Regions from separate parts of the Corynebacterium sp. UD i78 genome, predicted to be linked through region 1. Evidence: riboswitches for the same ligand, from Rfam matches in the RefSeq annotation. Region 1 holds a riboswitch; each other region holds the start of a gene.
The links. Region 1 has a riboswitch for thiamine pyrophosphate ahead of ACZ9GM_RS10995 (3-oxoacyl-ACP reductase). Riboswitches for the same ligand answer to the same signal wherever they lie in the genome.
Positions count from the first base shown of each region.

Region 2: it holds a riboswitch for thiamine pyrophosphate, as region 1 does, so the genes downstream of both, thiO (glycine oxidase ThiO) here and ACZ9GM_RS10995 (3-oxoacyl-ACP reductase) in region 1, are expected to answer to the same signal.
Region 3: it holds a riboswitch for thiamine pyrophosphate, as region 1 does, so the genes downstream of both, thiM (hydroxyethylthiazole kinase) here and ACZ9GM_RS10995 (3-oxoacyl-ACP reductase) in region 1, are expected to answer to the same signal.
Region 4: it holds a riboswitch for thiamine pyrophosphate, as region 1 does, so the genes downstream of both, ACZ9GM_RS07725 (TenA family protein) here and ACZ9GM_RS10995 (3-oxoacyl-ACP reductase) in region 1, are expected to answer to the same signal.

Region 1 is NZ_JBWCED010000001.1:2,332,117-2,339,881, reverse strand. Features, by position in the region: gene ACZ9GM_RS11000 (LLM class flavin-dependent oxidoreductase) at 386-1,633, opposite strand; gene ACZ9GM_RS10995 (3-oxoacyl-ACP reductase) at 1,633-2,394, opposite strand; TPP riboswitch at 2,459-2,558, opposite strand; gene ACZ9GM_RS10990 (long-chain fatty acid--CoA ligase) at 2,580-4,238, opposite strand; gene ACZ9GM_RS10985 (pyridoxamine 5'-phosphate oxidase family protein) at 4,494-4,937, shown strand; gene ACZ9GM_RS10980 (MBL fold metallo-hydrolase) at 5,048-6,220, shown strand; gene ACZ9GM_RS10975 (alpha/beta hydrolase) at 6,177-7,765, shown strand, end outside.
Region 2 is NZ_JBWCED010000001.1:684,698-692,462, forward strand. Features, by position in the region: gene ACZ9GM_RS03260 (MFS transporter) at 1-212, shown strand, start outside; gene moeB (molybdopterin-synthase adenylyltransferase MoeB) at 206-1,381, opposite strand; gene ACZ9GM_RS03270 (thiazole synthase) at 1,378-2,178, opposite strand; gene thiS (sulfur carrier protein ThiS) at 2,181-2,396, opposite strand; gene thiO (glycine oxidase ThiO) at 2,393-3,577, opposite strand; TPP riboswitch at 3,569-3,676, opposite strand; gene thiE (thiamine phosphate synthase) at 3,695-4,456, shown strand; gene ACZ9GM_RS03290 (GNAT family N-acetyltransferase) at 4,683-5,258, shown strand; gene ACZ9GM_RS03295 (NAD(P)H-binding protein) at 5,275-5,934, opposite strand; gene ACZ9GM_RS03300 (NAD(P)H-binding protein) at 5,938-6,606, opposite strand; gene ACZ9GM_RS03305 (SPFH domain-containing protein) at 6,616-7,695, opposite strand.
Region 3 is NZ_JBWCED010000001.1:922,852-930,616, reverse strand. Features, by position in the region: gene ACZ9GM_RS04405 (DedA family protein) at 1-279, shown strand, start outside; gene ACZ9GM_RS04400 (class I SAM-dependent methyltransferase) at 273-1,544, opposite strand; gene ACZ9GM_RS04395 (NAD(P)/FAD-dependent oxidoreductase) at 1,924-3,348, shown strand; TPP riboswitch at 3,472-3,568, shown strand; gene thiM (hydroxyethylthiazole kinase) at 3,558-4,391, shown strand; gene thiE (thiamine phosphate synthase) at 4,384-5,052, shown strand; gene ACZ9GM_RS04380 (bifunctional hydroxymethylpyrimidine kinase/phosphomethylpyrimidine kinase) at 5,049-6,617, shown strand; gene ACZ9GM_RS04375 (PaaI family thioesterase) at 6,636-7,157, opposite strand; gene gndA (NADP-dependent phosphogluconate dehydrogenase) at 7,303-7,765, shown strand, end outside.
Region 4 is NZ_JBWCED010000001.1:1,632,973-1,640,737, reverse strand. Features, by position in the region: gene ACZ9GM_RS07745 (helix-turn-helix domain-containing protein) at 1-276, opposite strand, end outside; gene ACZ9GM_RS07740 (MFS transporter) at 293-1,663, opposite strand; gene ACZ9GM_RS07735 (cytochrome P450) at 1,665-2,675, opposite strand; gene ACZ9GM_RS07730 (tRNA-dependent cyclodipeptide synthase) at 2,757-3,407, opposite strand; TPP riboswitch at 3,584-3,684, shown strand; gene ACZ9GM_RS07725 (TenA family protein) at 3,672-4,364, shown strand; gene ACZ9GM_RS07720 (TatD family hydrolase) at 4,375-5,217, shown strand; gene ACZ9GM_RS07715 (transglycosylase family protein) at 5,278-6,408, shown strand; gene rsmA (16S rRNA (adenine(1518)-N(6)/adenine(1519)-N(6))-dimethyltransferase RsmA) at 6,456-7,412, shown strand; gene ACZ9GM_RS07705 (4-diphosphocytidyl-2C-methyl-D-erythritol kinase) at 7,409-7,765, shown strand, end outside.

The DNA of each region.
Region 1 (7,765 bases):
CGTGGCGGCCCTGGACGCAGGAATGACCCGATGGTCGGCGCGAGGGTTCCCAACCCACACAACGCGGCACCGACAACGGACCCGGGTGGTTCCAGGCCGAACAGGCACAGGAATATGCCGAAAAAGGGAGAGGACCGTCAGCCCCGCTGCGATGACCAGACGGAGATCGGCTTCCCGGACATGGTGATCAACAAGGATTCTCCCCGTGGCGTCGCGTCCGGGGTTTCTCGCGATACTCCTCCAGGGCGGTCTCCAGCGAGGGGCGCTGATCCAGGGTGAGCTTCCCCATCTCGTCGAGGGTACGACGTGCACCCCTGCATAAGGAAGACTCCGTGGACGGACGGAAAGCTCGAGATGCAGGAAAATCAGGTGCTCGTACGGGGCACTATCCCACGAGATGCCCGCGCAGCGTGTCCGCCGTGTACTCCCGGCGGAACAGACCACGCTCCTGCAGGACCGGGACGACCAGGTCCACGACATCGTCGAGCCCGCCGGGCAGGGTCGGCGGCATGAGGTTGAAGCCGTCGGCGGCACCATTGACGATCCACCGCTCCATCTCACCGGCGATCCGTTCCGGAGTGCCGACGAAGGTGGCGTGACCACCACCGGCGGCGAGGTAACCCAGCAGGTCACGGACCGTCGGACGACCACCCGGGGAGGACGCGAGGATCCGCAGGATCGTGGCGTAGCGTCCCGCCGGACCGCTGAACTCCGCCAGCGGCGGAAGCTCGGGCACCGGCGCATCAAGGTCCCACCCTGAGGTGTCCTGACCGACGAAGAAGGACAGCTGACGGAGGGAATCCTCCACCGGCAGCAGCTCATTGAGCTCCCGCTGCTTCTCCCTCGCCTCCTCCTCCGTCTTCCCGACGAAGGTCACCAGACCCGGCATGATCACCAGGTCATCAGGGTCGCGACCGTACCCGGCGGCACGCCGCCGCAGGTCCAGACGGTAGTCGCGGGCGGAGTCGAGGTCCCACGCCACGGCGTAGACACCTTCGGCGTACCGGGCGGCCAGGTCACGGCCCGGCTCGGACGCCCCGGCCTGGAAGAGCACCGGGTGGCCCTGCGATGTGGCGGGGATGTTCAGCGGCCCGTCGACGTCGAAGTACCGGCCGTGATGGTCCACCGGTACAGCTTCAGCAGGGGAGGAACCGGCGGGCCAGGACCCCCACAAGGCAGTCACGGTACTGATGAACTCCGCGGCACGCGCATAGCGTTCCGCGTGGTCGGGCAGACGGTCCATCCCGTGGTTGCGGGCCTCGGCGTCCGTCATGGAGGTCACCACGTTGATACCGGCGCGGCCACCGGAGATGTGGTCCAGACTCGCGCTGAGCCGGGCGGCGTGGAAGGGATCCCAGAAGGTCGAGGAGATGGTGCTGACCAGTCCGAGCCGGGTGGTCGCCCGGGCGAGGGCGGTCAGCGCGGTGACCGGTTCGAGGAACCAGGACGGTCCGGGGACAGGGTTCAGCGACTGGCCGTCGGCGAGGAAGAAGGCGTCGAAGCGTCCCCGTTCCGCAGTCCGGGCGAGGTCCTCCCACCAGGTCACGTCACCGAGCCGGTCGAAGGCGGAGTCCGGGGCGCGCCAGGCGGCGGAGTGGTGCCCGCAGCCGTAGGCGAAGAGGTTCAGGTGCATCAGTTCTTCACCAGACCACCGTCGACGACGAGGTTCTGACCGGTGACCGCGCGGGCCCACGGGGACGCGAAGAACAGGGCCGTGTCCGCGAACTGCTCCGGGGTGGTGACCTCACGCAACGGTGTCCCTGAGGCGATGCCGTCGAAGACGGCCTCCGGGGTGGCGGCGGAGGCGTCCGTGGTGCGCAGCAGACCGCCGGAGATCATGTTCACGGTGATGTTCTCCGGGCCCAGATCATCCGCGAACGTCCTGGTCAACGACAGGAGCGCGGCCTTGGCAGCGGTGTAGTCGTGGTAGGGGACGACCGGGTTCTGGAAGAGGTTCGTGCCGATGTTCACCACGCGTCCGCTGCCGATCTCCCGGAAGCCGGGCAGTGCGGCCTGGATGACGTTCACCGCACCACCCACCGCTCCCTCGAACTGGCGGTGGAAGTCACCCCAGCTGATGTCGGTGGCCTTCGGACGGGCGTCCCCGTTGAAGGAGAAGTCGACCAGCGCATTGTTGACGACTGTGGTCACCGGGCCGAGGCTGGCTTCTGCGCCCGTGGTGAACAGGGCATCCACCTGCTCGCGGTCGCGGACGTCCGCCTGCACGGCGAGGACGCGGCCGGGGTGCTCCGCCATGAGGGACGCCGCGGCGTCCCCGCTGGAGAAGTAGTTGACGATGACGGTCGCGCCTTCGCGGAGGAAAGCGTCGGTGAGTGCCCTGCCGAGGCCACGGGCGCCTCCGGTGACGAGGACGGTCTGATCGGTGAGGTTCATGCTCATGCCTTTCGGTCACAAGCGGTAAGGACCTTCGGGCATGCGTGCCTGTGCATGCACAGACATGCGGAAACCCTGACAATCCCTCCGCCAGTACGAACTGGTTCAGGTTCAACGGGTGTGATCTCAGCCGCCCTGGTCGGGCGGCACCCCGTGTCAGGATGCGAGCGTAGCAGGTTCGACGGTTACGCCGTCGCCGGCGCCTGGACCGTGAACTTCCCGGCGTCCAGCTGCTTGCGCAGGTCAAGTTTGCTGATCTTGCCGGTGGCGGTCAGCGGGATCGCGTCGGTGACGGCGATGGCGTCGGGGATCCACCACTTGGCGACCTGGCCGTCGAAGAAGCCGAGCAGCTCTGCGGCATCCAGGTCAGCTCCCTCCTCGGGGATGACGACCAGCAGCGGACGCTCCTGCCACTTCTCGTCCGGCATGGCGATGACCGCCGCCTGCTTCACCGAGGGGTGGGCCACGGCGACATTCTCCAGCTCGATGGAGCTGATCCACTCGCCGCCGGACTTGATGAGGTCCTTCGCGCGGTCCTCGATGTGCATGTAGCCCAGCGGGGTGATGGAGGCCACGTCGCCGGTGTCGAACCAGCCGTCGGCGGTGAAGGAGTCTGCGCCGACCGTGCCCGGGCCGTCGGCGCTGAAGTAGGATGACGCGATCCAGGGGCCGCGGATCTGCAGCGCACCTACCGCCTCTCCGTCCTGGGGGAGGACGCTGCCGTCCTCGTCCACGATGCGCAGCTCCACACCGAAGGGCGGGGCACCCTGGCTGGCGCGTGCCTTCTGCCGCTCCTCCTCGGGGAGCTTTTCCAGCGCGGGGGAGGTGTGGAACATCGAGCCCAGCGGGCTGGTCTCACTCATGCCCCAGGCGTGGACGAGGTCGACACCGTAGCGCTCCTCGTAGGCCACCATGAGGGAGTAGGGCACCGCCGAACCACCGCCGACGAGGGTCTTCACGGAGTCGATGCGCTTGCCGGACGCGTCCAGGTAGGCGATGAGGCCCTGCCAGACGGTCGGCACGCCGGCGGAGTTGGTGACGCCCTCCTCCTCGATGAGCGCCTGCAGTTCCGCCGGGTCGCCCATCTTCGGGCCGGGGAAGACCAGCTTCGTGCCGGTCAGCGCCGTGGCGTAGGGGATGCCCCAGGCGTTGACGTGGAACATCGGGACGATCGGCATGGCGACCTCCTTGGCGGAGAGGTCGAAGACGTCCGGGAGGGAGACACCGAAGCTGTGCAGCACCGTGGAACGGTGGCTGTAGAGGACGCCCTTGGGGTTGCCGGTGGTACCGGAGGTGTAGCACAGGGCGGATGCCGTGTTCTCGTCGAACAGCGGCCAGTCGTAGTCGTCGGACTCGTCGGCGATGAAGGCTTCGTAGCTCACGGCATCGAAGGAAGTCTCCGGCATGTGCCCGTCATCGGTGAGGATGACGAGCTGCGGTGCATTGTCCAGGCGGGGGAGCAGTGCCTCGACGGTGCCGACGAACATCGGGTCGAGGAAGAGGAACTTGTCTGAGGCATCGTTGATGATGAAGACGAGCTGGTCCTCGAACAGGCGCGGGTTGATGGTGTGGCACACCAGACCCGAGCCGGAGACACCGTAGTAGAGCTCGAAGTGGCGGTAGTCGTTCCAGGCCATGGTGCCGATACGGTCACCCTGCTCCACACCGTGACGTGCCAGGGCGTTGGCCAGCTTCCGGGCGCGTGAGAAGGCGTTCCGGTAGGTGTAGCGGTGGCGCGGGTTGTCGACCGTGAAGGAGACGATCTCCTGGTCGGCGAACCGCCGGTCCGCGTGGCGCGCGATGCTGCTGATGAGCAGCGGCTGGTCCATCATCTGTCCGAGCATTGTGATGTGTTCCCGTCTGTGGGTAGGAGGTGCTGTGAGTCACTGTTCACTTCTTGCTACCGGTGATACTAAGGGTTTGAGTCTGAAATGTCAGGCGGACAGGTCGGTGACTGTCGAAGTGGATCCGATGTGGCTTCTGCGGCTGCCCTCGTCGTGAAATTCCGGACATGTCACCCCCGGTACCGGCGTCCTGCTGCCCCCGCTGGTCCCCACATCCGGGGGAGGAGAGGGTGGCGGGGTGGGACAATGGGGGGCATGACCGACAAGAACTCTCCCGTCACCCACCTCACCGACGAGCAGTCCCTGGACCTCCTGGCGACCAAGACCTTCGGCCGTCTCGTCGTCCACCGGAAGAACGACATCGATCTCTTCCCGCTGAACTACATCGTGCATGACGGAAAGATCCTCTTCCGAACCGCCGAGGGCACCAAACTGTTCAGCCTCAACCTCAACGATGATGTCCTGTTCGAGGTCGACAATGTCGAGCAGACCTCCGAGGACACCGGCGAAGCCTGGTCCGTCATCGTCAAGGGCACCGCACGCATCCTCAAGGACACGACCGAGATCCACGCGGCCGATGAAGCGCCGCTGAAGCCCTGGCTGCCGACGCTGAAGTACAACTACGTGGTGATCACCCCGAACGAGGACGGCCTCTCCGGCCGGAAGTTCAACCTCGGCGAAGAGCCCGAGCGGTACTGATCGACGAACTCCGGGAACGGAGGATCAACCACATCACCGGAGTCACGCGTGGATGACTGTGCCCCGGCCCACCGTCAGCCTCCTACCGCTGCAACCGGTACGTTGAGAACATGTCGACTCCCCCGGCCGCATCCCAGGTGACGCCCTTCGCGAAGCCGCAGTACACCGCTGCGCAGAACAGTCGCACCCCGGGGCCGGTGCGCGTCGTCGGCGGCACAGCCGGGGAAGGCCACGGCACCGGGACCTGGGTGCGTCCGGTGACAATGCCCGGGTCCGGGGTCATGGCGTCCGTGTTCTCCACCATCCACCTCGGCGAGAACGGTATCACCGTCATCGACCCGGGCTGGACCGGGAAGAAGCACGAGGGCGAGTACCTCCGCGACCTCGACCGATTCCTCCACGACCGGGGACGCCGTCTCGAACAGATCACCCAGGTCATCGTCACCCACGCCCACCCCGACCACGTCGCCGCAGCATCCTGTCTGCTGGACGCCACCCGCGCCCGCTTCATTGTCGGTGACCGGGAGTGGCGCACCGTCGAGAAGTCCCGTGTCGGAGACGCCGACGACGTCTACGCCCCCTGGCCGGAGCGCTTCGGGGCACCTGCCGGCATCCTCGATTCCGCCGTCGAGCACATGAACAACCCCCGCGTCCCCGCGTTCATCCCGCGGCGCCGGCCGGATATCCGGCTCGCCGACGGCGATCTGCTCGCCGACCACGGCCTCGACGACGATCTCGGGGGCAGCAGCAGGACAAGGGCAGTCGTCACCCCCGGCCACACCCCGGGGCACATGTGCCTGGTCAACGAGGGCGCCGGAATCTTCCTCGCCGCCGACATGATCCTCCCGGAGATCCACCCGGGCATCGGACTGGGCGTCGGGCAGCTCGGCGGCAACCCGGTGATCGACTATCTTGAGTCCCTGGACCGGATCAAGGAGTTCGACGATCTGCTGGTCATCCCCGGTCACGGCTACGTCTTCTCGGGCCTTGCGGCACGACGCCGCGAGACTGCCGAGCATGTCCTCGCCCGTGCCTGGGAGGTGCGGCGCGTCCTCGACTGGAACCCGGAGATCAGTGTGTGGCGGCTGGCTTCGCAGCTGACCTGGTCCTCGGGCTGGGAGGGACTGCGGGAATCACCGATGCTGGTGTCCGGTCTACGCCAGACAATGATGTACCGTGACCTCGTACTTTCCCGTACTGACGACGGGAAGGACGCACTGATCCGATGGGAGCGGACCCTTGGCCTCGACGAAGAATGCAGAGTCCCCCGGGACGGGCACTGACGCCGGAACCGGCCCGACCACCGGGAATGTCACCGGAACCCTCGAAGAACGGCTCAGTCGGCTGACCACCTACCGCCTGCGGCTGAGCTACACCGGGTCCGTCGTCGCCGTGGTGATGATGCTCGCCTCGATGACACCCTCGCTGCTGCCCCGTGGTCCCCTCTTCCAGGGCGTGGTCACCGGAGCGTCCGCCGCCGTGGGCTACATGATCGGCGTCTTCGTCTCCTGGTTGGTCCGGTACATGATGAACAAGGATCCGGCGGAGCAGAAGCGGGGCCGCACGCTGTCCTGGCGGTGGTGGGTCCCCCTGGGTGTTGTCGCCGTCGTCGGTGCGGTTCTCGGACTGTGGCAGTTCCGGGTGTGGCAGAACGAGGTTCGTGTTCTGGTCGGCGAAGGGCACCTGAGCTGGACCGTCTGGCCGGTGACGGTGATTGTCGCGGTTCTGGTCTTCTTCCTTCTCGTCCTGCTCGGACAGGGTTGGGGGAAACTGGTCCGGACCCTCAACGGTTGGCTGCACCACGTCCTCCCGCCACGCATCGCACGGGTGTCGGCGATTGCGGTGGTGGTGGCGTTCAGTGTCTTCCTGGCCAACGGTGTCGTCGCGAATTACTCGCTGAAGTTCCTCAACGCGTCTTTCGCCACTGCGAACGACGACACCACCGAAACGTCGGTGAAGCCGACGAGCGAGATGCGGTCCGGTAGTGACGCATCCCTGGTCAGCTGGGAATCTCTGGGCCGTGAGGGACGCAAGTTCGTCTCCCACGGGCCCTCCACTGACACATTGGAGGAGATCAACGGTTACCACGCTGTCGAACCGATCCGCTCGTTCGTCGGCCTCGGCTCCGGCGACGATCTGCGGGCGAACGCCGAACTCGCTGCCGAGGAACTGGTCCGCGCCGGAGGTATGGGACGCGAGGTCATTGCCGTCGGTTCGGCGACCGGTTCCGGCTGGATCAACCAGGCGACCGTCGACTCGCTGGAGTACATGTACAACGGCAATGTCGCGACCGTGTCGATGCAGTACTCCTACCTGCCGAGCTGGCTGTCCTTCCTCGTCGACCAGGAGCAGGCCCGACAGGCCGGCGTGTACCTCTTCGAGGCGGTGGATGCGAAGGTGCGGGAACTGCCGGAGAACCGGCGCCCGAAGATCGTGGTCTTCGGTGAGTCCCTCGGTTCCTTCGGTGCGGAAGCGGCGTTCGGGACGATCCCGACCCTCTCCGCCCGGACCGACGGTGCCCTGTTCATCGGCCCGACGTTCAACAACGAACTCTGGCGGGAAGCCACCGACCGTCGGGACGCCGGGTCGCCCGAGCGGTTGCCGGTCTATGACGGTGGGGAGCACCTCCGCTTCGGTGCGTCCGCCGAGGACCTGGACGCTCCGGACACCGGGTGGAAGGAGCCGCGGGCGGTCTATCTGCAGCATGCCTCCGACCCGATCACCTGGTGGTCGCCGGACCTGCTGTTCAACGAGCCGGACTGGCTGACGGAGGCCCGCGGTTCCGATGTACTGTCTTCGACCCGGTGGCTGCCGATCGTCAGCTTCCT
Region 2 (7,765 bases), 1.6 Mb from region 1:
CGAACATGGGCGGGTTCACCGCCGCGATGGTCGCCTCCCAGGTGGTCGGCTTCATTCTGGACGCTTCGGCTGACGGCGCCGAGTACGCCTGGGGCGATTTCCGGCTCGCCTGGTTCTTCGCCGTCGGCGTGGTGTGGATCCTCGGTGTGGTCGGGCTCGTCATCAGCCGGGCCGCGATGGCGCGGTGGCGCACCCGCCAGGTGACTCAGTAGGTCGGCAGGTCCGGGTGCAGGTCCTGCACCCAGGCCAGGACGCCGCCGTCGAGGTGGGAGGCGTTCTCCTCACGCGCGGCGAAGTAGGGTGAGACCGCGTCGAGCGCCTGCTCGGAGCGGCTGCCGGCCTTGCAGTGGAAGACCACGTCACGGCCACGGGCGGCGTCCGGCAGGGCTTCGGCACCGTGGGCCTGCAGCTCGGCCAGGGGGACGGACAGCGCACCGGGGACGGACACGATCTCACGTTCCCAGGGCTCACGCACATCGACGAGGACCGCACCGGTATCCAGCCGTGACTGGAGCTCCGTCGGGCTGACGGTGGGGTAGGAGGGCACGGCACAGGTCTCGGAGACACTGTTGTCCACGGCGGTGACCAGCGGGGCGTCCGGATCCGGGAGGATCTTCAGCTCACGGAAGGTCATCGCCATGCCGTCGTGGATGAGCAGCCGCCCGAACAGCGGCCTACCGGTACCGGTGATGAGTTTGACGGCCTCGGTGACCATGAGCGATCCGATGGTGCCAGGCAGGGCCCCGATGACGCCACCGGCGGCGCAACTGGGAACCTCACCGGGCGCGGGGGCGTCCGGGTGAAGGTCACGGTAGCTGATGCCGTCATGGTCCGGGCCGTTCCAGAACACTGAGATCCGGCCGTCGAAGCGCAGGATCGATCCCCAGACACACGGGGTGTCCGTCAGAGTGCAGGCGTCCGAGACGACATAGCGGGTCGCGAAGTTGTCTGCGCCGTCCATGACCAGGTCGTAGCCACCGATGATGTCCACGGCGTTGTCCGCGGTGAGGCGGGTGCGGTGCTGCTCCACGGTGACCGTCGGGTTGATCCGGGCCACGGCGTCCGCGGCGGACTCCACCTTCGGCCGCCCGACATCATCCATGCCGTGGACAACCTGACGCTGCAGGTTGGAGACATCCACCACGTCATCGTCGATGATGCCGATGGTGCCCACACCCGCCGCGGCGAGGTAGAGCAGGGCAGGCGAGCCCAGGCCGCCGGCTCCGGTGACGAGCACCCTGGCATTCCGCAGTCGACGCTGACCCTCCGGTCCGATCTGGTCCAGGGTCAGATGCCGGGCGTAACGCATCAGGTCATCGCGGGTGAGCTCGTCGACCGGGTCGACCAGCGGGGCGAACGGGAGAGCCTTCGCGGCGGTCACAGCGACTCGCTTTCCCGGCTGGTGCCTGCGACGATGCGTCCCTCCATCGGAGAGGACGCCAACGCGCCCTCGGCCAGGGTGCGCTTCGGGATGCGTCCCGCCCGTCGGGCCAGGTAACCGGCCTCGACGGCCGCCTTCATGGCCGTGGCCATGAGCGCCGGATCCTGGGCGCGGGTGACGGCACTGGCGAGCAGTACACCGTCGCAGCCCAGCTCCATGGCCAGGGCGGCGTCCGAGGCGGTGCCGACCCCGGCGTCGAGGATCACCGGGACCGTCGCCCGGGAGCAGATCAGCTCGATGTTGTGCGGGTTGAGGATGCCCAGGCCGGTGCCGATCGGCGCGCCCAGCGGCATGACCGCGGCCGCACCGGCGGACTCCAGGGACCGGGCCACCGCCGGGTCATCGGAGGTGTAGGCGTAGACCTCGAAACCGTCATCGGTGAGCTGCTCGGTGGCGTCCACCAGTTCGACGACATCGGGCAGCAGGGTCTCGTCGTCGGCGAGGATCTCCAGCTTCACCCGGTCGGTCCCCAGGGCCTCCCGGCCGAGCCGGGCGGTGAGCAGGGCGTCACGGGAGGTGTAGCAGCCGGCGGTGTTCGGCAGGACCTCGATGCCCAGCCTGTTGAGCAGGCCGAACAGCGAGGTGCCGGTCGTCGGGTTGAAGCGGCGCAGGGCGACGGTGGTGAGCTGTGTGCCGGAGGCGACGAGGGCGTCCTCCAGGACGGTCATCGCCGTCGCGCCGCCGGTTCCCATGATCAGGCGGGAGTCCACGGTGGTGGATCCGATGGTGAGTGACATGACTAGCCTCCCTGCATGGCGGTGATGATCTCGATCTCGGCGTCCTCAGGTACCGGGGTGGACGCCCAGCGGCTGCGTGGGACGACGGTCGCGTCGAGTGCCACGGCGACACCGAGCTGGTCGTCGTCGTGGACGTGGCCGGTGATGTCGAGGATGATGTCGGCGACGGTGGCCCCGTCGGCGTAGTCGTGGGGCTTACCGTTGACGGTGACGGTCATACTGTTGCTCCTGAGGTGTGTGGGGATGTCCGCTGAGGGTCGGTGGCGGCGAGCATTGCGGCGTCCTCCGCTGTGCTGTCGGCACCGAGGACGAGGCCTGCGGCGAGGTGTCCGCCCAACGGGGCGAGCAGGATGCCGTGGCGTGAGTAGCCGGTGGAGACGACCAGTCCGTCGACGCCGTCGAGGCGTCCGATGTAGGGCAGGTCGTCGGGGGTGCCGGGGCGGGCGCGGGCGAGGATCTCGGTGAGCTCCAGGCCCCCGGCACCGGGGACGAGCGTCTGGGCGTCCCGCAACAGCTGGTAGGCACCCTCGAGGACGACGCCGTCGAACCCGTCCTCCCGCTCGGTCGCGCCGATGACGATCTCGCCGTCGGTGCGGGGGACGAGGTAGACGGGGCGGCCGTCGACCATGCCGCGCACGGTGCGGTCGAGCAACGGTGGCTGGCCGGGGCGTAGCCGGGCGCGCAGGATGTCGCCGTGGACCGGGCGGAGTTTCACGCACTCGGCCTCGGGCAGGTTGCCGATGCCGTCGAGGGAGACTCCGGGGCAGAGCAGCGTGGTGCCGGCGTGGAGTTCGGTGCCGTCGTCGAGGGTGATTCCGGTGACCGCGCCGGTGTCGCCGCCGTCGCGGAGGACTGCGGTGACGCGCCGTTGGACCAGCCTGAAGCCGGGATCCCGCTCAAGCGCCTCGATAAGGGCGGGGACGAGCTTGCGGGGGTTGATCTGGTGGTCCCCGGCGACGAGGAACGCCCCCGAGATCGCAGGGGACAGCGCCGGCTCCAGTGTCCGGGCCTGACGGGTGGTGATCCGCTCGACGGTCATGCCCGCGGCACGTTGGACCTCAGCGAGGTCGGCGAACCAGTCGCGGTCGGCCGGGTGCGCACCGATGTCGAGGGTCTCCGTGCCCCGGTAGCCGACGCCGTGACCGAGGATTTCGGTGAGCTCGGTGACGAGTGGGGGATAGAGGGCGGCCGAGGTCGTCATCAGGGAGCGCATCGTGTGGTGCTGGTACATCACCTCGCTGACCGCGGCGATCATGCCGGCGGCGGCGCGGCTGGCGCCCATTCCCGGGGTGGGGTCGACGACGGTGACACGCTGCCCGGCCTTGTGCAGGTTCCAGGCGGCGGTCAGCCCGGCGACGCCGGCACCGACAATGACGGTATCTGGCGGGCGTGTGTTCATGCGTTCCTTTCCTCCGGCGGCATGATCCGCGTCAGGTGTGGACGGTCGACCGGTGCTCCGGTCCTCTCAGCCCCTGCAGGGGCTCCCGTAGTTCGCCTACGGCTACCATTCCACCACATGAGCCTTTCCCGTTTCAGTGCCACCCCCGACCGTGACCTGCGTGTCCGACGTCTCGATCAGCTTCAGGACGCCTCGTTGTACCTGTGCACCCCGGCCAGGGCCGAACAGGGCGATCTGCGGGATTTCCTCCACGCCGCCTACGAGGGAGGGGTGGACATCATTCAGTTGCGCGACAAGTCCATCGACACCTGCGACGAGATCGCGGCGCTGGAGGTCCTGGCCTCGGTGGCGGAGGAACACGGGAAGCTGTTCGCGGTCAACGACCGGGCGGACATCGCCGCACTGGTGGGCGCGGACGTCTTCCACGTCGGCCAGGACGATCTGACCATCCCCCAGGTGCGGTCCCTGCTGGGCCCGGACGTGGTGGTGGGACTGTCCACTCACTCGCTGTCGCAGGCACGCGCCGCGATGGAGGACGCCGACCTCGACTATTTCTGCACCGGGCCGCTCTGGGAGACCCCGACGAAACCGGGACGCGCGGCAACGGGACTGTCGCTGGTGACGGAGACCGCGTCAATGCTGGTCTCGGCCCCTGAGCAGTGGCAACGTGAGAAGGTGTGGTTCACGATCGGTGGGGTGAACGCGTCCACCCTGCCGGAGGTGCAGGCGGCGGCCGGTGAGGGGTCGGAGGGGTACCCGGTGCGTGCCGTGGTGGTGCGTCCGTTGACCGAGACGGATGATCCCCGGGCCGCGGCGGCGGAGCTGAAGGCTGTGTTGGGGGGCCGAGCTGGACAAGGACTGACCTCCTGTACCCGCTGACGCCGAAGTCCAATGCAGTTACCAGTACCGGTAGCTGTATGGGCATGGGCGGGACAGGACCGGCACAGATGACGTCGACAATTCGGCGGTTGGAGCGGGTGATCCGGAGCTCGGGACCGGTCGGCTGAATGCGGCGAGAACGAGTTAGGTGACGCCGTTATGCCCACCTGCTGGGACGGGGTGTCTCACCCCTGCCGACCAGCAGGAACACCGGTATCATGCGGTTATGAACACCATCACAGACGCCACATCTGCCACAGTTCCCACCGGACAAGGGTTCCCGGTCATCCGTCCCGAGCGTATCGACGGTTCAGACATCGGAGCCATCCGCGCTCTGACCAACGACGCATTCGCCAAGGTCGAACACGCCTCCGGCACCGAGTCGAAGATCATCGACGCCCTCCGCGACGCCGGTGAACTCCGGTACTCGCTCGTCGCCGTCCACGCAGGACGCATCGTCGGACATGTCGCAGCATCCCCCGTGACCCTCGACCCACCGGACGGGGGTTGGTGGTACGGCATCGGACCGATATCGGTACATCCGGATTTCCAGGGCCAGGGAACCGGCTCCGGGCTGATGCGGGCCCTGCTCGACCTGCTCGTCATCTACGGGGCGACCGGTGCGGTCCTGCTCGGCGAGCCTTCGCTCTACGCCCGGTTCGGCTTCGCTCACCGTGAGGGTCTCACGATGGCTGGGCTGGCGCCGGAGCAGGTGTCCTACTTCCAGGCCCTGCGTCTCGACCGCAAGGGTGACTACCCCGAGGCTACCGTCACCTACAGCGCTGCGTTCGACGTCCAGTAGTTGTCAGGCAGTTTCCCTAGATCTCACTGGCGGGGAGGTAGCCGTCGACGAACTCGACTGTCCGGTCACCGGGAAGAGAGTTGCGGTCTGCGAAGACCGTGATGATCTCGGCGACGAGTTCGCGGGAGGTGTGGGAGTCCTCCGGCGGCAGATTTGTGGTCGGAGTCGCGTACCCGACAGCGGACTCCAGGGTGAGTGCGGACGGTCCGAGGATCAGGTACTCCAGGCCCTCGGTGCTGTTGAGTCGGTCGTCGACGGTCTTCTTCGCGTCCGCATAAGGGTAGAAGGAGTCGCCTTCGGGGACCCGGTGGTGGGTGGCGCCGAGGTAGGAGACATTGATGAACCGGGGAGTCTTTCCGGCGTCGCGCAACCGCTCCAGGGAATTGATGACCGCGAGGGCGGCATCACGGTCGACGGCGTAGGTGCGCTCCGGAGTTCCTCCACCGGCGCCGGCGGACCAGACGATGACGTCGAACCCGGCGAGCAGAGTGTCCCACCCGTCCGCTGTCACCCGGGTGATGTCGAGGACCAGGGGAGTGGCGCCCGTGGCCTCGATGTCGGCGGACTGTCCAGCGTCGCGGATCACCGAGGTCACGGAGAAACCGAGATCGCCGAGCATCGGTGCAGTAAGCAGGGCGACCCTGCCGTGGCCGCCGATGATGAGAGCTGAGGGCACGTCTCAGCCGATCTCACTGACCGGGGTCGGCCCGTCGATGAACTCGACGGTCCGGTCCGCCGGCAGGGTCTCACGGGCGGCGAGTTCGGCGATGACGTCCGCCACGAGCTCGCGGGAGGTCTCGGTCGACCATTCCGGATTATCGGCGGCGGCGTCCACCGGTGCCCAGCCGGTGGACGGCTCCAGAGTGAGTGCCGCCGGACCGAGGATCGCGTAGTCCAGACCGGTGGTGCTGTTCAGCCGGTCATCGACGATCTTCTTCGCATCTGCATAGGGGAAGAAGGAGTCGTCCTCCGGCACGGAGTGCTTCGTCGCCCCGACATAGGAGACGTTGAGGTAGCGCGGTGCCTTGCCGGCGTCCCGCAGTCGCTCGAGGGAGTCGATGACCGCGAGAGCGGCGTCCCGGTCGACGGCGTAGGTGCGCTCAGCGGCGCCACCTCCGGCACCGGCGGACCAGATGACCACGTCGAACCGGCCGAGCAGGGCATCCCAAGCGTCCGGGGTGATCCGGGTGAGATCGAGCACCAGGGGAGTGGCACCGAGCGCCTCGATGTCCTCAGACTGTTCCGGCTTCCGGATCACCGAGGTGACCGCGAAACCGCGGTCGATGAGCTTAGGGGTTGCGAGCAGGGCCACTTTGCCGTGGCCGCCGATGATGAGTGCGTCAGACATACCCCGTGTCTACGCGCCGTTGTCGCGCTTCGCCAGTTCCCGCAGGCCCGGTGCGACCGAGGCGATCTGGCTGAGCAGCCGGTTGAGGTCCTGGCCATCGCCGACGAGGGTGAGGTTCGCCGATCCGAGTGCCTCGGACAGCGAGTCGATCATCTCCGGCATCTGGTCGACCATCTGCTTGTCGATGATGACGCCACGGTTGGACGCCACCGCATCGGACGTGGTGCGCAGGGCCTGTGCCTCGGCTTCGGCTTCGATGCGCCGACGCTGCGCCTCAGCCTCGGCGGGCTTGACGACCTCGGCGATCAGCTCCTGCTCACGCAGCAGCGCCTGCTCGGCGGCGAGCTCGGACTGCTTGGCGACGACCTGACGTTCTGCCTCGGCCTTGGCCAGCGGGCCGGACGCCTCGGCCTCCGCCTTCGCCTGCGCGGTCTGCTTGATGTTCTCGCTGGTGAGCAGGTCGGTGTCGCGCTGGTACTCGGACTTCAGGCGGTTGGCCTTCTGTCGCTCGTTCTCGATCTCGGCGTCCCGGCGGGCCTCGGCGACGGCTGCCTCACGCTCGACACGGGCGAGCTCCGGGGCGGAGAGGGAGCGGATGTAGTTGTTGTCGTCGGTGATGGAGCTGATCTGGAAGGAGTCGATTCCCCAGCCCAGTTCCGCCATCTTCGGCTCGGCGTTGGTCAGGACGTCGGACGCCAGGCGCATGCGGTCGGAGATCATCTCCTCCACGGTCATCTGGCCGATCATCGCACGGGTCTCGCCACCGAAGATGTCGTAGGCGGCGCGTAGCACCTCCTTGCGGTCGCTGCCCTCGAAGCGGGACGCGGCACGGGTGATGTGGTTCTTGTCCGGCCGGACGCGGAAGACGACAGTGGCCTCGACGGCGACCTCGACGTTCTGGGCGGACGGGGCGGCGACACGGACCTGGACGGTGTTCGCTCCGATGTAGAACCGCTGGACCCGGTGGAGGATGGGGACCGACCACGCGCCGCCGCCGACGACGATGCGGTAGGGACTGTCCGGACTACGGTGGCCGAAGCCTCCGCTGATCAGGATCGCTTCGGTGGGTTTCGGCACGTCGTAGAGCATGTCAGGTCCTTTCCAGGTGCCGGCACAGAACAGGTGCCGGGGCGCGTAAGGACAGGCTATCAGTTTCGGG
Region 3 (7,765 bases), 1.4 Mb from region 1:
AAGATGCCCCGCGCGATTTTCACCTTCTGGTCGGTGCTCGGCTGTTTCGCCTGGGGAGCCGGCATCACCGCGCTGGGCTATCTGCTCGGCGGAATCCCCTTCGTCCGCGACTACCTGGACCTGATCATCATCGTGGGCGTCGGCGCGGTACTTCTCCCCGTCGCAGTGAAGGTCATCCGGATGCAGCTCCACGCCCGCCGCGAGCGCCGGGAGATGTCCGGACGGCTCACCGCCGACGGCGGTGCCGGAGACACCGTCACCGACGCAGAGGATCAGTGACGGCGGAGAATCAGCTGGACACAGTCCAGCGCATCGGCGTCCACCAGGGCCTCATGCAGCGCCAGCTGGTACTCCCACAGCCGGCGGTACACCGGGTCAAAGCCTGCGGCGGCCGCCTGCCGCTCGCGTGAGGTGAACACCGCCCGCCACAGGCCCAGAGTCAGGGCCAGGTGCGACCCGGTATGGATCTCACGGAGGAGTTCCAGACCGGCCTTGTTGGCCTGAGCGGTCATCCGTGCCGTCGTCGGGTACCTCAGGGCCGGCCATACATAGGCACGCATGACATCCAGACTATGCGCCACCACGTCGTCCGCCAGATCAGACCCTTCGGCGTGGACGACCGACTGGATCACCGCGATGCCGTCGCGCGCCAGCATCCGCTCCACCGCGCCGAAGAACTGCCCGAGACCGTCGTCCCCGAGGGTCTCGGCACGCTCCACGCTGAACACCGCGTCATAGGTGCCCGACCACTGCCGCGGTGACGGCACCATGCCACGGACCGTCTCGACGCGCACCGCACCACCGACACCGGCGGCATGGGCGCGCGCCCGGACGACGTCAGCGTGATCGGGATCGGAGGTCAGTACATCGACGCGGGCACCGCGGCGCGCCGCGATGACCGCCAACGCCCCGCCACTGCTCGGCAGTTCCAGCACCCGGTCGCCGGGGCCGGTGCGTGCCATGTCGAGCATCCGGTTGATCCGGTGGACCTGCGCATCGTCGAGGTCGGCCCGCTCCACCAGCGACGGGGCGTCCATCCAGCTCTCCACGACGGGGGTGACCCGGCCGAACTGGGTGACGTCATGCGTCGAGGAGGTCCGCGTTCCCGAGGCGAACAGGGCCGAGCCGGTCGCCCGGGTCTCCCCCGTGTACAGCTCCACCAGAGCGTCCGGGAGTTCCCCGGTCCCCACCTCGCCGAAATCCCGACGCCTGCGCCGCGAGATCAGGGCGCCGAGCCCGCTTTCCAGCGGCTGCGACAGCAGGACGCGCAGAACCTCCGGCAGCGGATCGGCGATCCACTCACCGGCCATGTAACCCTCCGCCAGGCCGAGCCAGCCGTCCGCCACGATCCGGTCCAGGACGAGACCGTCCCGGACGACGAACCGCGGACGTGCACCCGGGGTGAGGGCTATGCCGTTGTCCCGGGTCAGTTGTTCGAGACGTTCCCTCAACCGCACGGCGCGCGAACCGAGAAGCGTAGCCTCCGGGCGCCGGACCAGATCCGGCCACCGCTCGGGGTCGATGAAACCCTCGGACACCGGCATCTCCTTCCAGATTCTCTCGCCAGATTCTCTCGCCAGATTCTCCCGATGCCGGCGCCCGGACACTGACCGGGGGCACCGACGGGGTGGCCCTCGCCTGCTGCAGGGGTATTTTCAGTCACCCCTGCCCGGGCCGGACATTCACAAACGGACATCTCGCCCAGGAACGGGCGCCGGAGGCATACCCACGCTCTGAACAACTGGGAATAAACCACTACACTAGCCGTATAACAACCGACGTCGCCGCCAGGCCGGTCGGGTTGACGGAAGAAACCGCCACCGGCCGCCTGCACAAGTCTGCGGCCGATCACAACATGCACGGTTCTTTCCGGCTACCCCACACAGGTGGCCGGCAGGCCCGTAGAGCGAGGAGACAGTTTCCATGGCATCCACCCCGACCCGCCCTGCCGGCGGTCGTCATCACGTCGTCATCGTCGGAGCCGGTTTCGGCGGACTGTTCGCAGCGAAGCGTCTCGCAGACGCCGATGTCGACGTGACCATCATCGACCGCACCAACCACCACCTCTTCCAGCCTCTGCTGTACCAGGTGGCGACCGGCGTGCTGTCATCCGGTGAGATCGCTCCGACCATCCGTCAGATCCTGCGCAAGCAGAAGAACACCCGGGTGGTCAAGGCCGAGGTCCGCGACATCGACGTCCCCTCCAAGGTCATCACCGCCGACCTGGGTGGCCGCGAGGTCGTCCTGCAGTACGACTCGCTCATCCTCGCCGCCGGTGCGGGACAGTCCTACTTCGGCAACGACCACTTCGCCGAGTTCGCCCCGGGTATGAAGAGCATCGACGACGCCCTGGAGATCCGCGCCCGGATCACCGGCGCCTTCGAGCGTGCCGAGATCACCGACGACCCGGAGGAGAAGAAGCGTCTCCTGACCTTCGTCATCGTCGGTGCCGGCCCGACCGGCGTCGAGCTCGCCGGCCAGGTGGCCGAGATGGCCCACCGCACCCTGAACAACGAGTTCCGGGACATCGACACCAACAGCGCCCGGATCATCCTCGTCGACGGTTCCCCGCAGGTCCTGCCGCCCTTCGGCAAGAACCTGGGCAAGAAGGCCCAGAAGCGCCTGGAGAAGCTCGGCGTCGAGGTCATCGCGAACTCCCTGGTCACCAATGTCGACCAGCACGGCGTCACCTGGAAGGACATGAAGACCGAGGAGGAGACCACCGTCGGCTCCTACTGCAAGATCTGGTCCGCCGGTGTTGCCGCCAGCCCGCTGGGCAAGATGGTCACCGACCAGATCGACGGGGTGGACGCCGACCGCGCCGGCCGCGTCCCGGTCGGTGGCGACCTCGCCATCGAGGGTCACAAGGACATCTTCGTCATCGGTGACATGATGAGCTACAACCGCCTGCCCGGCCTGGCCCAGGTCGCCATCCAGGGTGGCGAGCACGTCGCCGACATCATCCGCGGCGAGGTCGAGGGCTCCAACGCCCGTCCGGAATTCAAGTACCACGACAAGGGCACCATGGCCATCGTGTCCCGTTTCTACGCTGTCGTGAAGATCGGCGACCGCGAGATCACCGGTGTGCTGGGCTGGTTCATGTGGCTCGCCGTCCACCTCATGTTCCTCGTGGGCTTCCGCAACCGTTTCGTCTCCGCCTACAGCTGGGGCCTGAACTCCCTGTCCCCGAACCGCTGGCACCTCGTGGCAACCCGCCAGCAGCTGCACGGCCGCAACACGCTGCACCGTCTGCGTGAGCTCGAGGACGAGAAGGGCGTCCGCTCCGTCATGGTCCGCGACAACCTGAAGGTCGGCGAGGGCCGGGACACCAAGCCCACCATCGACTAGTTCCACCGGTCCACGACGGACCGTGACTACATCCGGTACCCGGGACCCGACCGGGTGGCCCACACATGTGGGTCACCCGGTCGGGTCATTTCGGCATGTCTGCGGGCTCCGGGTACCCTGGGATCCACAGACACGGGGTGCGTCACCGACGGCGCTGAGAACACACCCGTCGAACCTGCTCTAGTTCGGACTAGCGAAGGGAATGTCAGATGGTTTCTGCATGCGTCGACCGTCTCCGGGACACCGTGCCACTGGTGCAGTGCCTGACCAACACGGTCGTCACCCAGTTCACCGCCAATGTCCTCCTCGCCGCCGGGGCGTCTCCCGCGATGGTGGACACCCCGGAGGAGGCCGCCGACTTCGCCCGCGTCGCCTCCGGCGTCCTCGTCAATCTGGGGACGCCGACCGCCGCCGGATACACCGCCATGCGCGAGGCCGTCCGAGGCGCCGGTGAGGCCGGCACCCCCTGGGTCCTCGACCCGGTGGCCTGTGGTGGTGCCGCGGCCCGTACCGCCTTCGCAGGCGATATCGTCCGGCACCACCCTGCCGCGGTCCGCGGCAACCCCTCCGAGATCCGGGCGCTCGCCGGGCGCATCACCGGGGACGCTGAACTGTCCACTGGTGGGCGCGGCGTGGATTCCACCGACGAGGTCGGGTCCGCCGCCGAGGCCGCGGCCGCGGTGTCTGAAGCGACCGGGGCAGTTGTGGCGGTCTCCGGTCCGTGCGACCTCATCGTCAGCATCCGACCCGACGGCACTGCCCGGACCACCTGGCTGAACTCGGGTGATCCGTTGATGCAGCGGGTCGTGGGCACCGGGTGCGCGCTCGGGGCCTTGACTGCGGCCTACCTCGGTGCCGAGGTCTCGGGTGCCGCCCCTGACCTGCACGCTGCGGTCGTCGCCGCCCACGCCCATGCCGGCGCCGCCGGAACGGTCGCGGCACAGGAGGCGTCCGCCCCGGGCAGTTTCGCGGTCGCCTGGTTGGACCGGCTGTACTCGCTGTCCGCCACCGACATCGCCGGGACGGTGAGCATCGGTGGGTGACTGGTCGCTCTACCTGGTCACCGATCCGAAGCTCGGCGGAGGGGCGGAACAGGTGCCCGACATCGTCAACGCCGCGGTACGCGGTGGGGTGAGCGTGGTGCAGCTGCGGGACAAGGACGCCTCCGACGAGGTCTTCGCCCGACGTGCCGCACAGTTGAAGGACACCGTCGCCGACCGGGTACCACTGTTCGTCAACGACCGGGTGGAGACAGCCGTCGGGCTGGGGCTCCACCTGCACATCGGCCAGGACGACATGCCGTACCGCACCGCGCGCGAACTGCTGCCGTCGGGCTGCATGATCGGACTGTCGGTGGAGACCCCGGCCCACCTCGATGCAGTCGCCCGTGACATCGCCGACGGGATCCGCCCGCCCGATGTGCTGGGCATCGGGCCGGTGGAACAGACCTCCACCAAACCCGACGCCGCCGCGCCACTGGGCGTGACCGGTGTCAGGACGCTGGCCGCCCGGGCCCGTGTCCTCGGAATCCCCACCGTGGCCATCGGCCACGTCAGTACCCGCAACGGTGCCGCCCTGCTGCGCGCCGGAGTGGACGGTCTGTGCACCGTCTCCGCCGTCATGGCCGCCGTCGACCCCCGGGCCGCCGCGCAGGATCTGCGCGCCCTCATCGATGACACACTCACCCGTCAGGAGATCAAGTGACCATCCCCCGCGTCCTGTCCATCGCCGGTACCGACCCGACCGGCGGCGCCGGAATCCAGGCGGACATCAAGGCGATCTGTGAGGCCGGTGGCTTCGCCATGACCGTGGTGACCGCGCTGGTCGCCCAGAACACCCACGGCGTCCGGGAGATCCACACCCCGGACACCGGATTCCTCACTGCCCAGCTCGACGCCGTCTTCGACGACGTCACCGTGGACGCGGTGAAGATCGGTATGCTCGGCACCGCGGACATCACCAGGACAGTCACCGACTACCTGCTCAAGCACCGGGTGCCGGTACTCGTCGTCGATCCGGTGATGGTGGCGACCAGCGGGGACCGGCTGCTCACGCCGGATGCGGAGGCCGCGCTGACCGACCTGTGCCGGCTGGCCGACGCCATCACCCCGAACCTCGCCGAGCTCGCGGTCCTGGCCGGCACCTCCCGCGCCACCACACTCGACGAGGCCCTGGAGCAGGGACGTCGACTCGCCGCCGGCCTCGACACCACCGTGATCGTCAAGGGTGGGCACCTGTCCGGGGCGTCCGCAGACAACTCGGTCGTCACCCCGGACGGTGTTGTCCACACTGTGCCGGTGGCCCGGGTGGCCACGACCAACACCCACGGCACCGGCTGCTCCCTGTCCTCCGCACTGACCACCCGGCTCGCGGCCGGCGACTCCACCCCGGACGCCCTCACCTGGGCCACCGGATGGCTTACCGAAGCCATCCGGTATGCCGATGACCTGCACGTCGGCTCCGGCAACGGACCGGTCGACCACACCCACCGATCCCGCCGACTGACGGCGGCCGCCGACACCACGCCGTGGGAGCTCACCGCCTCGGTGCCTGCGACCCTGGATTCCCCCGGGCAGCTGGCCGATATCGGCGACACCGGCACCCCCGCCGGGATTCCCTCCGCGCAGATCCCTGCGGCAGGCCCCTGGACCCGCGCCCTGTGGGCGGCCTCGGTGCCGCTGTACCGGGACATCCTTGACCTGCCCTTCATCACGGACCTCGGCGCCGGCACCCTGGACCGCGGAGATTTCTCCTTCTACCTGGCACAGGACGCCGTCTACCTTTCCCTCTACTCCCCTGCCCTGGCCTCCCTGGCAGCGTCCGCCCCCGACCAGGCATCCGCCCTGTTCTGGGTGAAGGGGGCGGCCGAATGCCTCGAGGAAGAGGCCGAACTGCACCGCACCTGGCTCGGCGGCGCCGACGCCGTGGATCCGTCGCACGTCACCGCGTCCTACACCTCGCACCTCATGCGCTGCGTGCAGACCCGTGACCATGTCATCGGCGCGGCAGCGGTCCTGCCCTGTTACTGGCTCTACGCGGAGGTCGGGTTGGCACTCGCGGAGCGGTCGCCGGCGGACAACCCCTTCGCCGTGTGGGTGGACGCCTACTCCGGCGACGAATTCACCGGGAGCGTCAACCAGGCCATCGGTCTGGTCGAGCAGGCCTTCGCCGAAGCGACCCCGTCCCAGCGTGCCGAGGCCGCCCGGGCGTACCTCGACGCCTCCCGGTGGGAGGTCGAGTTCTTCGACCAGGCGTCCCGCCGGGCCTGACGGAGACGACCGGGCAGGCTACGCCGGGGAGACGACCGTCCGCAGTTCGGTGGTCGCCAGGAGCTTGCCGGTCCCGGCATTGACGTGGTCGATCCGCCAGAGCTGACTGGTCCGTCCGGTGTGGACCGGATGCGCCGTCGACCGGATGACGTCACCTGGCATCGAGGGGCGCAGGAAGTTCGTCGAGTTGGTCACACCCATGACGTTGCCCTTGCCGGCGGCCGCGATGAATCCGGCGAAAGATCCGGCGGACTCCCCCAGGCTGGCGTAGACACCGCCGTTGGTCACTCCCCAGGGCTGGACGTGGTCACGGGTGACGGTCAGTTCGACGACGAGCTCCGGCGCGAAAGACACGTACTTCACGCCGAGTGTGGCGTCGAGACCGAGGACGCCGCCCTCGAAGATGTCGGCCAGTTCGGTGGACTCTTCACCGGTGATGTCTCCGGTCGCCACCTTCTCCAGCAGTTCCTTCATCCTGGTAAGGACCGCGTCCTTCTTCGCCCGGTACGCAGCCTTCTGCTCCTCGGTGTACTCCGCCATCGTGTGCTCCCTGTGGTGTCTGCGTCCCGTCGGAGATTCTGAATCCCGACTCAGTCCTTGTGTTCCCCGACGAGTCTAGCCACCACCGGGCCCCGGCGGGACGCTTCCGGCGGAGTCGGTCGGACGGACGCTAATATAGGCAACCATGACAGATTCCTCCGCACAGATCGGTGTCGTCGGCCTGGCAGTGATGGGTTCCAATATCGCCCGGAACTTCGCCAACCACGGGCACACCGTCGCCGTCTACAACCGCACCACCGCCAAGACCGACGACTTCATGGCCGAGTTCGGATCCACGGGGTCCTTCGTCCCCGCGGCCACCGTCGAGGAGTTCGTCGCCTCCCTGGAGCGCCCGCGCCGGGCCCTGATCATGGTCCAGGCCGGCAAGGCCACCGACGCCGTGATCGACCAGCTCGCCGATGCCATGGAGCCTGGGGACATCATCATCGACGGTGGTAACGCCCTGTACACGGACACCATCCGCCGCGAGGCCGCGATGTCTGCCCGCGATCTCCACTTCGTCGGAGCAGGTATCTCCGGCGGCGAGGAGGGCGCCCTCAACGGCCCGGCCATCATGCCCGGTGGCCCTGCAGAGTCCTACAAGTCAC
Region 4 (7,765 bases), 700 kb from region 1:
GCCTTCCGCGGCGAACACCGTGTGCAACAAGTCAGCGAACCCGTCGGCAGAGCCCGCCAGTCGGGAATCGAAACCGAGCCCGGTGAGGACGGTGGGGTTCATTCCCAGACGGTCGGCGAGCCGTTCCACGGTGCCGTGGTCCGGAACACTCTGTCCGTCCTCCCACCGGGAGACGGAGCTGGGGGAGCAGATCCCGGCGGCGAGGCCGGTCTGGGACAGCCCACGGTCGACTCTGGCGTGGTGCAGTCGGCGTCCGAATGCGGCAGGATCCTCCATGGCCACCGAGGATACGTCACACAGCAGTTTGACGGTTCCCTGATCCGCGGAGAACGGCCGCAGCGACCGCACCGGCCAGAGATAACGCGGCGACAAGCCCTCCGAGCATCATCGCAGAGTCTGTCCAGACACCGACGACTGCCGTCCCCAGGGCTCCCCCGAGCTGCAGCATCAGCCGGGTGTGCGCGCCGACTGCCGGAGTTTGGCCGTCAGAGACGACCTCGTAGGCAGCGGACAGGGCGAGCAGCGTGCACGCACCCAGCCCCAGACCACGGATCAGAGACGAGCCCACGGTTACGGTGATGGTCGCTGCATCCCAGGATCCGACGGCCTGGATGCCCATCGTCCCGCCTGCGGCGACGACAAGTCCGGCAGCGATGACAGGGAAGGCGTTCATGTTCTTCCACGGTCCTTTGATGAGGCTGCGGGATGCCCAGGCGCCCAGCCCCTGGATACCCAGCAGAACACCGGCCACCCAGGCCGGCTGCCCCAGGTCGGACTGGACGTGCAGGGATGTCGACAGCAGCGTCCCGTAGAACACCGCGCCGACGATGAGGCACAGCAGCATCACCGTAGTGAAGGCCGGACCGCGGTAGAGGGACATGTCGAGCAGGGGAGTGGTTGAGCGCAGGTCCACCACACAGAACACGGCGGTGACCACGATCGCAGCGACCGCGATGAGCGCGGTGACGCCGGTAGGCAGTGTGCCGACGGCGCTGACGGCCCAGAGCAGGCCGACCATGCCGACCATGCCGAGGACGCCGGGCAGCGCCTGATCGAGGCCCAGTGGTGTCCTGTTCCCCGGGGCTGTCGGCAGCACGCTGTGAGCGAGAATCAGGGCGAGGGCGGCGACCGGGACGTTGACCAGGAAGAGGACGCGCCACCCGACGGCGTCCACCAGGACACCGCCCAGTAGCGGGCCGAACGCCGGGGCGATGACCGCGGGTAGTCCGATGGTCGCCAGAGCGGCGCGCATCCCCTCGCGTCCGACGATGTCGGCGGCGATCTGCTGGACCGCCGGCATGATGAAGCCACATGCCGCACCCTGCAGGACGCGGGCGATCACGAACAGTAGTAGCGTCCCGCTGAGACCGACCAGGGCGGAAGCGAGGGCAAAGACCAGGACTGATCCGGTCCAGACGTGTCGGGGTCCGAAGCGCCGCAGGGAAGTGGTGGAGAGCACGATGCCGGCGGTGGCAGCGAGCATGTAGGCGGAGACTCCGAGCTGCACATCGCTCCGGGAGACGTTGAGATCTCGACTGATCACCGGAAGCAGGACGTTGACCAGGCTGGAGTCGATCAACGGGAGTATCGAGGCGAGCAGCAGGACGAAGGTGGTCCGGGGCGTGAGAGACGGCGTGGCAGGAGTGGTCCCAGAGGTACTCACGTCAGATGCTCTTTTCGGGGAGGAGATGGGATGGCCCGCGGGTGTACAGCCCATGCTCCGTCAACGGGTCGGCGGCGAGCCTCCACTCAGGAAAATGGGACAACGATGCACGGAACGCTGTCTCAAGTTGCCGACGGGCGAGCATGGCACCGATGCAGAAGTGACGTCCGGAGCCGAAGGCAAGATGCTCAGCGGATGGGGGAAAGGCGCTTCGTACAGAGTTTTCCTTCCTGGACAGGATGAACTTGTCCGGATCCGGAAAGAAGGAGGGATCGCGGTGAGCAGCACCGGTAAGGCAGTACACTGTGCTCCCATCGGGGATAGAGTGCCCGCCGAGGACCTGTTTCCCGACGGCGATCCGTGGAATGATCTGGACTGGCGGGTGCAGCCGTAGCGTCTCAGTAGGGAGATCGGTGATTTTTCCGGTACCGGTGGTGACAGACTCCTCCAACGTTGGGGACCGGAGTGTCTCGTACACGAGATAGCTCACGAGATCGTGTCGGGGGGATCGACGCCGGGTCTCTATGAGACGGAGCATGGACGCGCGGAAATATCCGGCGTCCGCCAACCGTTGTGACCGTTCGTCAGGGGTCTGCTGCAGGAGCGTGATGAACTGGACGACACTGCGGTTCCACGGGAGAACCTTGTGCTTCCACTGTGCATCGATACCGAGGAGCTCGCACGTCACATTAGTGGCGGACGGTCCTGCCGGTTCTTCCACGAGGTCTAGGCACTCGGCATCCTTTACCCGCTCCCACAGGTTGGTGACAGCCGTCTCAACTGCGGGAAGGTGGTAGCCGTCCATGGCAACCGTTGCGAGACCGTGCATGGTGACGGCCTTCTTCTCGGTGTGCTCGGCACCGGTCATCTGCGCGAGCACACGTGCTCCGAGCACGGGCTCGGCACGGTCTGCCAGATGGTGACTGCTGAAACCGGTCGAGTCCTGCAGCACAGTGCGGACAAGGTCGAGATCAAGGACGCACCAGGCATCCGCAATGAGGTCGTGATACACGCAACCGTGCTCCCTCATCCCCGGTAGATGGGGTACGGATCGTAGAGAGCTTCATCGCAGAGGAGCGTCGGGTTGTCAAGATCAGACATGATGTGCCTCCGGCTCGGGGTCGAGGACGAAAAAGTGGCTGTTCGGATCGGTGTCGAGAGATGTCTCCCCTGCCCTGATGTCCTCACCGGCCGGCCATGGCGCGGGGTAACTCAGTGCTGCGGAAGGGTAGTGGAACAGGTCTGCGCGATGGGTGTACGCAGGGAGCTCATCAAGTACGTAGTCGACGGCAATACCCGGATCCGGTGGAGTGGAGGAGCCGATTGCCCGAAGACGTGACTGGGTGGCAGCCGAACTCATGGCCGGGCAGCGGCGTCGGAATTCGGTGTTGCGGAGGTACTCGTCAGCAACCTGTTCTCTGCGACCGGCATAGTTCGGCTCCACAATGTGGTCGGAGTTGAGTAGTGGGGAGGTCCGTCCGAGCACGACTCCGGACTGTTCCACTGCTGCAGCCACAGTCCGCAGTTTCTTGCTGCATTGCTGTCTCGCTCTCCGTAGGGCTCGACCTTCCGGGGTCCCGGTTGCGGTCAGCAGGGAGGTGGCGATGGCGCCGGGGTGAAGCACATCGACTGTGGCGAAGTGGTCAGCTCCCGACCGGAAAGCGCTGATGAGCCAGTCGAGGGAGAAATGAGGATTGAAAGGGCTCATGCCGATGATGAGATGGTCGGTGTCTGGAATATCCATGAGATGGGTCTCTCTGAACGATGGTCGATGGACAGTTCCATGAAAGGTGTGTGGGAACGGTGGTGGCAACGGTTGAGCACTGTTGTCTCAGTGCCTCGGCCCGATGCTGTTCAGCGCGCTTTGCACAGGATTTTTTCAGCAAATCAGTGCGCTCAGCGCCCCCGTAGGTACCCTCGGGCAGTGACACGGGGTGCCCGGGAGAAGGCCCGGGCTGAGATGAGACCCGTCGAACCTGATCGAGTTCACACTCGCGGAGGAATCGTCATGGAAGACTATGCTGCGCAGACCACGACCGGCACACCCACCACTCGCTTCAGCGACACGTTGCGGGAGGAGAACCGCACCACCTGGGAAGCCGCGGCCACCCACCGCTTCGTCACCGAGCTCTTCGCCGGCACGCTGCCGGACGAGAACATGGCCGGCTACCTGGTCCAGGACTACCGCTTCGCGGACGGTTTCATGGCCCTGCTCGGTGCGGCGGTCGCCACGGCGGACAATTGCCCCTCGCGTCACCGCTTCGCGCAGTTCCTCGGCGAGGTCGCCGGCGACGAGGACACCTACTTCCGTGAGGCCGCGTCCGAACTGGATGCGGACACATCCGTCCCCGACACCGGGGCCACCGCCGGTTTCAAGCAGCTCTTCGTCGATGCCGCCGATACCCGCAACTACGCCGCGATCCTCGGCGTCCTCGTGGTCTGCGAGTGGCTGTACCTCGACTGGGCGACCCGCCCGGAGAACCGCGCCCACGGTACGGGGGAGAACGGCTACCCGCCCCGCCACGTCCACGCTGAATGGGTGCGCCTGCATGACTACCCCGGGTTTCACCAGCTCATCGATTTCCTGCGCACCGAGGTGGACCGCGCAGGGGAGCGCTCCCCGGAGGACGCCGCCCTGGCGCGGGAGTACTTCCGGCGCACCGTGGACCTGGAACTGCAGTTCTTCAGCGAGCACCGCTAACCTGACAGCCATGTCGAAGAAGAAGCGTCCGACCCCTGTCCCACCCGAGCCGCTGCCGGAACTCTTCGACGCGCACACCCACCTGGCGTCCTGTAAAGCGACGACACCGGAGGAGGTGCGCGCGATCATGGACCGGGCCGCGGATGTGGGGGTGAACCAGGTCTGCACCGTCGGCGACGACCTCGCCGAGTCGGTCCAGGCTCTCGAGGCCGCCCATGCTGATGAGCGGGTCGTCGCCGCCTGTGCCATCCACCCGACCCGCGCGGACCAGCTCTTCGAGGACGGTGTGCAGGACAGACTCCGGGAGCTCGCCGCTGATCCGCGCTGCGTGGCGGTCGGGGAATCCGGGCTGGACACCTACTGGATCGCCCATGATCCGGAGCGCACGGCACCTCTGGACGTCCAGGAGGAGGCGCTGCGCTGGCATATGGCCCTGGCCCACGAGCTGGCCAAGCCGCTGATGATCCACAACCGGGAGGCGGACGCCGACCTGATGCGCGTCCTGGCGGACGCCCCGGACGACCTGCGGATCATGCTGCACTGCTTCTCTTCGCCGCTGGACGTGGCGCAGGAGGCCGTCGACCGCGGCTACTGGCTGAGCTTCTGCGGCAATGTGACGTTCAGGCGGAACGAGGAGCTGCGGAAAGCGGCGCGGATCTGTCCGGCCGACCGGATCCTCATCGAGACCGATGCACCGTTCATGACGCCAGAGCCATTCCGGGGTTCGCGCAATGAGCCGGCTTTCGTCGGATACACCGCACGCTGTGTCGCAGAAGTGAGAGATGTGACTCCAGAGGCACTAGGTGCCCAGGTGACACGCAATGCGCGTGATCTCTACCGGATCACGGAATAATTACGGGATTCTTGTCACATATCTTTGCCGTCAGCGCATCGTTACCGTATCGTGATCTGGGTGAAGAACAAGTCGACGCTCCACCGCATCAACCACACCCGCTCCGTCCCGCTCCGTGTCGCCACCGGCGGCATGCTCGCCACCCTCGTTGTCGGCGGAGCCGTCGTCGCCACCAACCACAAGGACGTCACCCTCGACGTCAACGGCAAGATCCTCAAGGCCAGCACCGTACGCGGCGACGTTGAGTCGATCCTGTCGTCCGAGGGTGTCGACGTCTCCGACGGTGACCTCATCACCCCGGGTCTCAGCGAGTCCGTCTCCGACGGCTCCCGCGTCACCGTCCGCTCTGCCCGGCAGGTCGCCCTCGTCGTCGACGGTCAGTCCCGCACCGTCGACACCACCAAGATGACCGTCTCCGAACTCCTCGATGAGCTCGACATCGACGCCGGATCCACCACCGCCAGCGCCTCGGCCATCCCGCTCGACGGCATGGAGCTCAACATCACCTCGCCGAAGAGCTTCACGCTCAACGACGGCCAGCCGGACGAGACGCCTGCCCGCCTCACCATGTCTGCCCCGACCGTGGCCGACGTGCTCGAGATGCGCGGTGCTCCGTTGGGCAAGGAGGACGTCGTCACCCCGTCGGCGGACACCCCGGTCACCGACGACATGCACATCGACGTCACCCGGAAGACCAGTGAAGAGGTCACCGAGGACCAGGAGATCGCCCCGCCGGAGAAGGTCATCGAGGACCCGGACATGGCCAAGGGTGAGGAAGAGGTCATCGAGGAAGGTACCGCCGGTACCGCCCGCGTCACCGTCCGTATCCACTCCCTCAACGGTGTCGAGACACACCGCGACGAGCTCAAGCGCGAGGAGATCACGCCCGCCACCGAGCGCGTCGTGCGCCGCGGCACCGGATCCTCTGCCCCCTCCGTCTCCGATGGCTCCGTCTGGGACCAGCTCGCCCAGTGCGAGGCCACCGGAGACTGGTCCATCAACACCGGCAACGGCTTCTCCGGCGGCCTGCAGTTCACCCCGTCCACCTGGGCGGCATTCGGCGGTACCGAGTACGCTCCGGAGGCCTACATGGCCACCCGCGAGGAGCAGATCGCCGTGGCCGAGAAGGTCCAGGCCGCACAGGGCTGGGGCGCCTGGCCTGCCTGCACCTCCAGCATGGGCCTGCGCTGACAGATCCGCTGATAGATCGTCTGTCCCCGACAGGCTATCCTCGACATGTGACGGACAGCGAAGAGAACACGGTACGCCTGCTGGGCCCCGGAGAGATCCGCGCCCTGGCGGCGGAACTCGACATCACCCCGACGAAGAAGATGGGGCAGAACTTCGTCATCGACCCGAACACGGTCCGACGCATCGTCTCGGCCGCCGAACTGTCGGACGACGACCGGGTCATCGAGGTCGGTCCAGGGCTGGGTTCCCTGACCCTCGCCCTGCTGGAGCAGGTAGGTGGAACCGGTGGGGTGACCGCCGTGGAGCTCGACAAGCGACTCGCCGCACGCCTGCCCCGCACCATCGGGGAATTCGCGCCGGCACGCGCCGACGACGTCACGGTCATCGACCATGACGCACTCACCCTCACCGCGGCGGACCTCGCCGAGGCCGGTGTCCCCGCGCCGACGGCCCTGGTCGCGAACCTGCCCTACAATGTCTCCGTCCCGGTGCTGCTGCACCTGCTGCAGGAGCTCCCGTCGATCCGCCGCGTGCTCGTGATGGTCCAGCTGGAGGTCGCCGACCGGCTCGCGGCGTCCCCCGGATCGAAGATCTACGGCGTGCCCAGCGTGAAGGCCGGGTTCTACGGTGCGGTCTCCAAGGCCGGAACGATCGGCAAGAACGTCTTCTGGCCTGCCCCGAAGATCGACTCCGGCCTCGTCCGCATCGACCGGTGGACCGACGGCTCCCGCCCCTGGCAGGACGCCCTGACCACGCACGACCCCGAAATCCTCCGCAAGGAGGTCTTCGCGGTGACGGACGCCGCCTTCCTCCAGCGCCGGAAGACGCTACGCGCCGCACTGTCCGGACACTTCGGCTCCGGGGCGGACGCAGAGGCCGTGCTCACCGCCGCCGGCATCGACCCGAAGGAGCGTGGCGAAAAGCTCGACACCGCGTCCTTCGTCGACCTCGCGGTCGCCTCCCTGGCTTCTGCACAGGATTCGCCGCAGGACACCGGACAATGACCGCCCCGGACATGCCCGATCCCGCCGAGCACACCGGGCTGCCACATTCTGCCACGGCAACCGCCCAGGGCATGCTGATCCTCTGGCTGAGCGTGGGCGACCACCGCCCCGACGGCGGCCGCGACCTCGTCACCGTCCGCCAGGCCCTGGACCTCACCGAGACCGTCACCGTCACGGTCACCGGTCAGTCGGAGTCCCCGGAGATCACCGGGGTGGACCTCACCGGGAAGCAGTCGCGGCCAGCCACCGCCGGGGACACCGGCCGTGCCGCCGTAGCCGCGGTCACCGCCGTGGTGGACCGCTACCACCGACGTGCACCGCAGGCCGTCCTGCCACAGATCCATGTCGACATC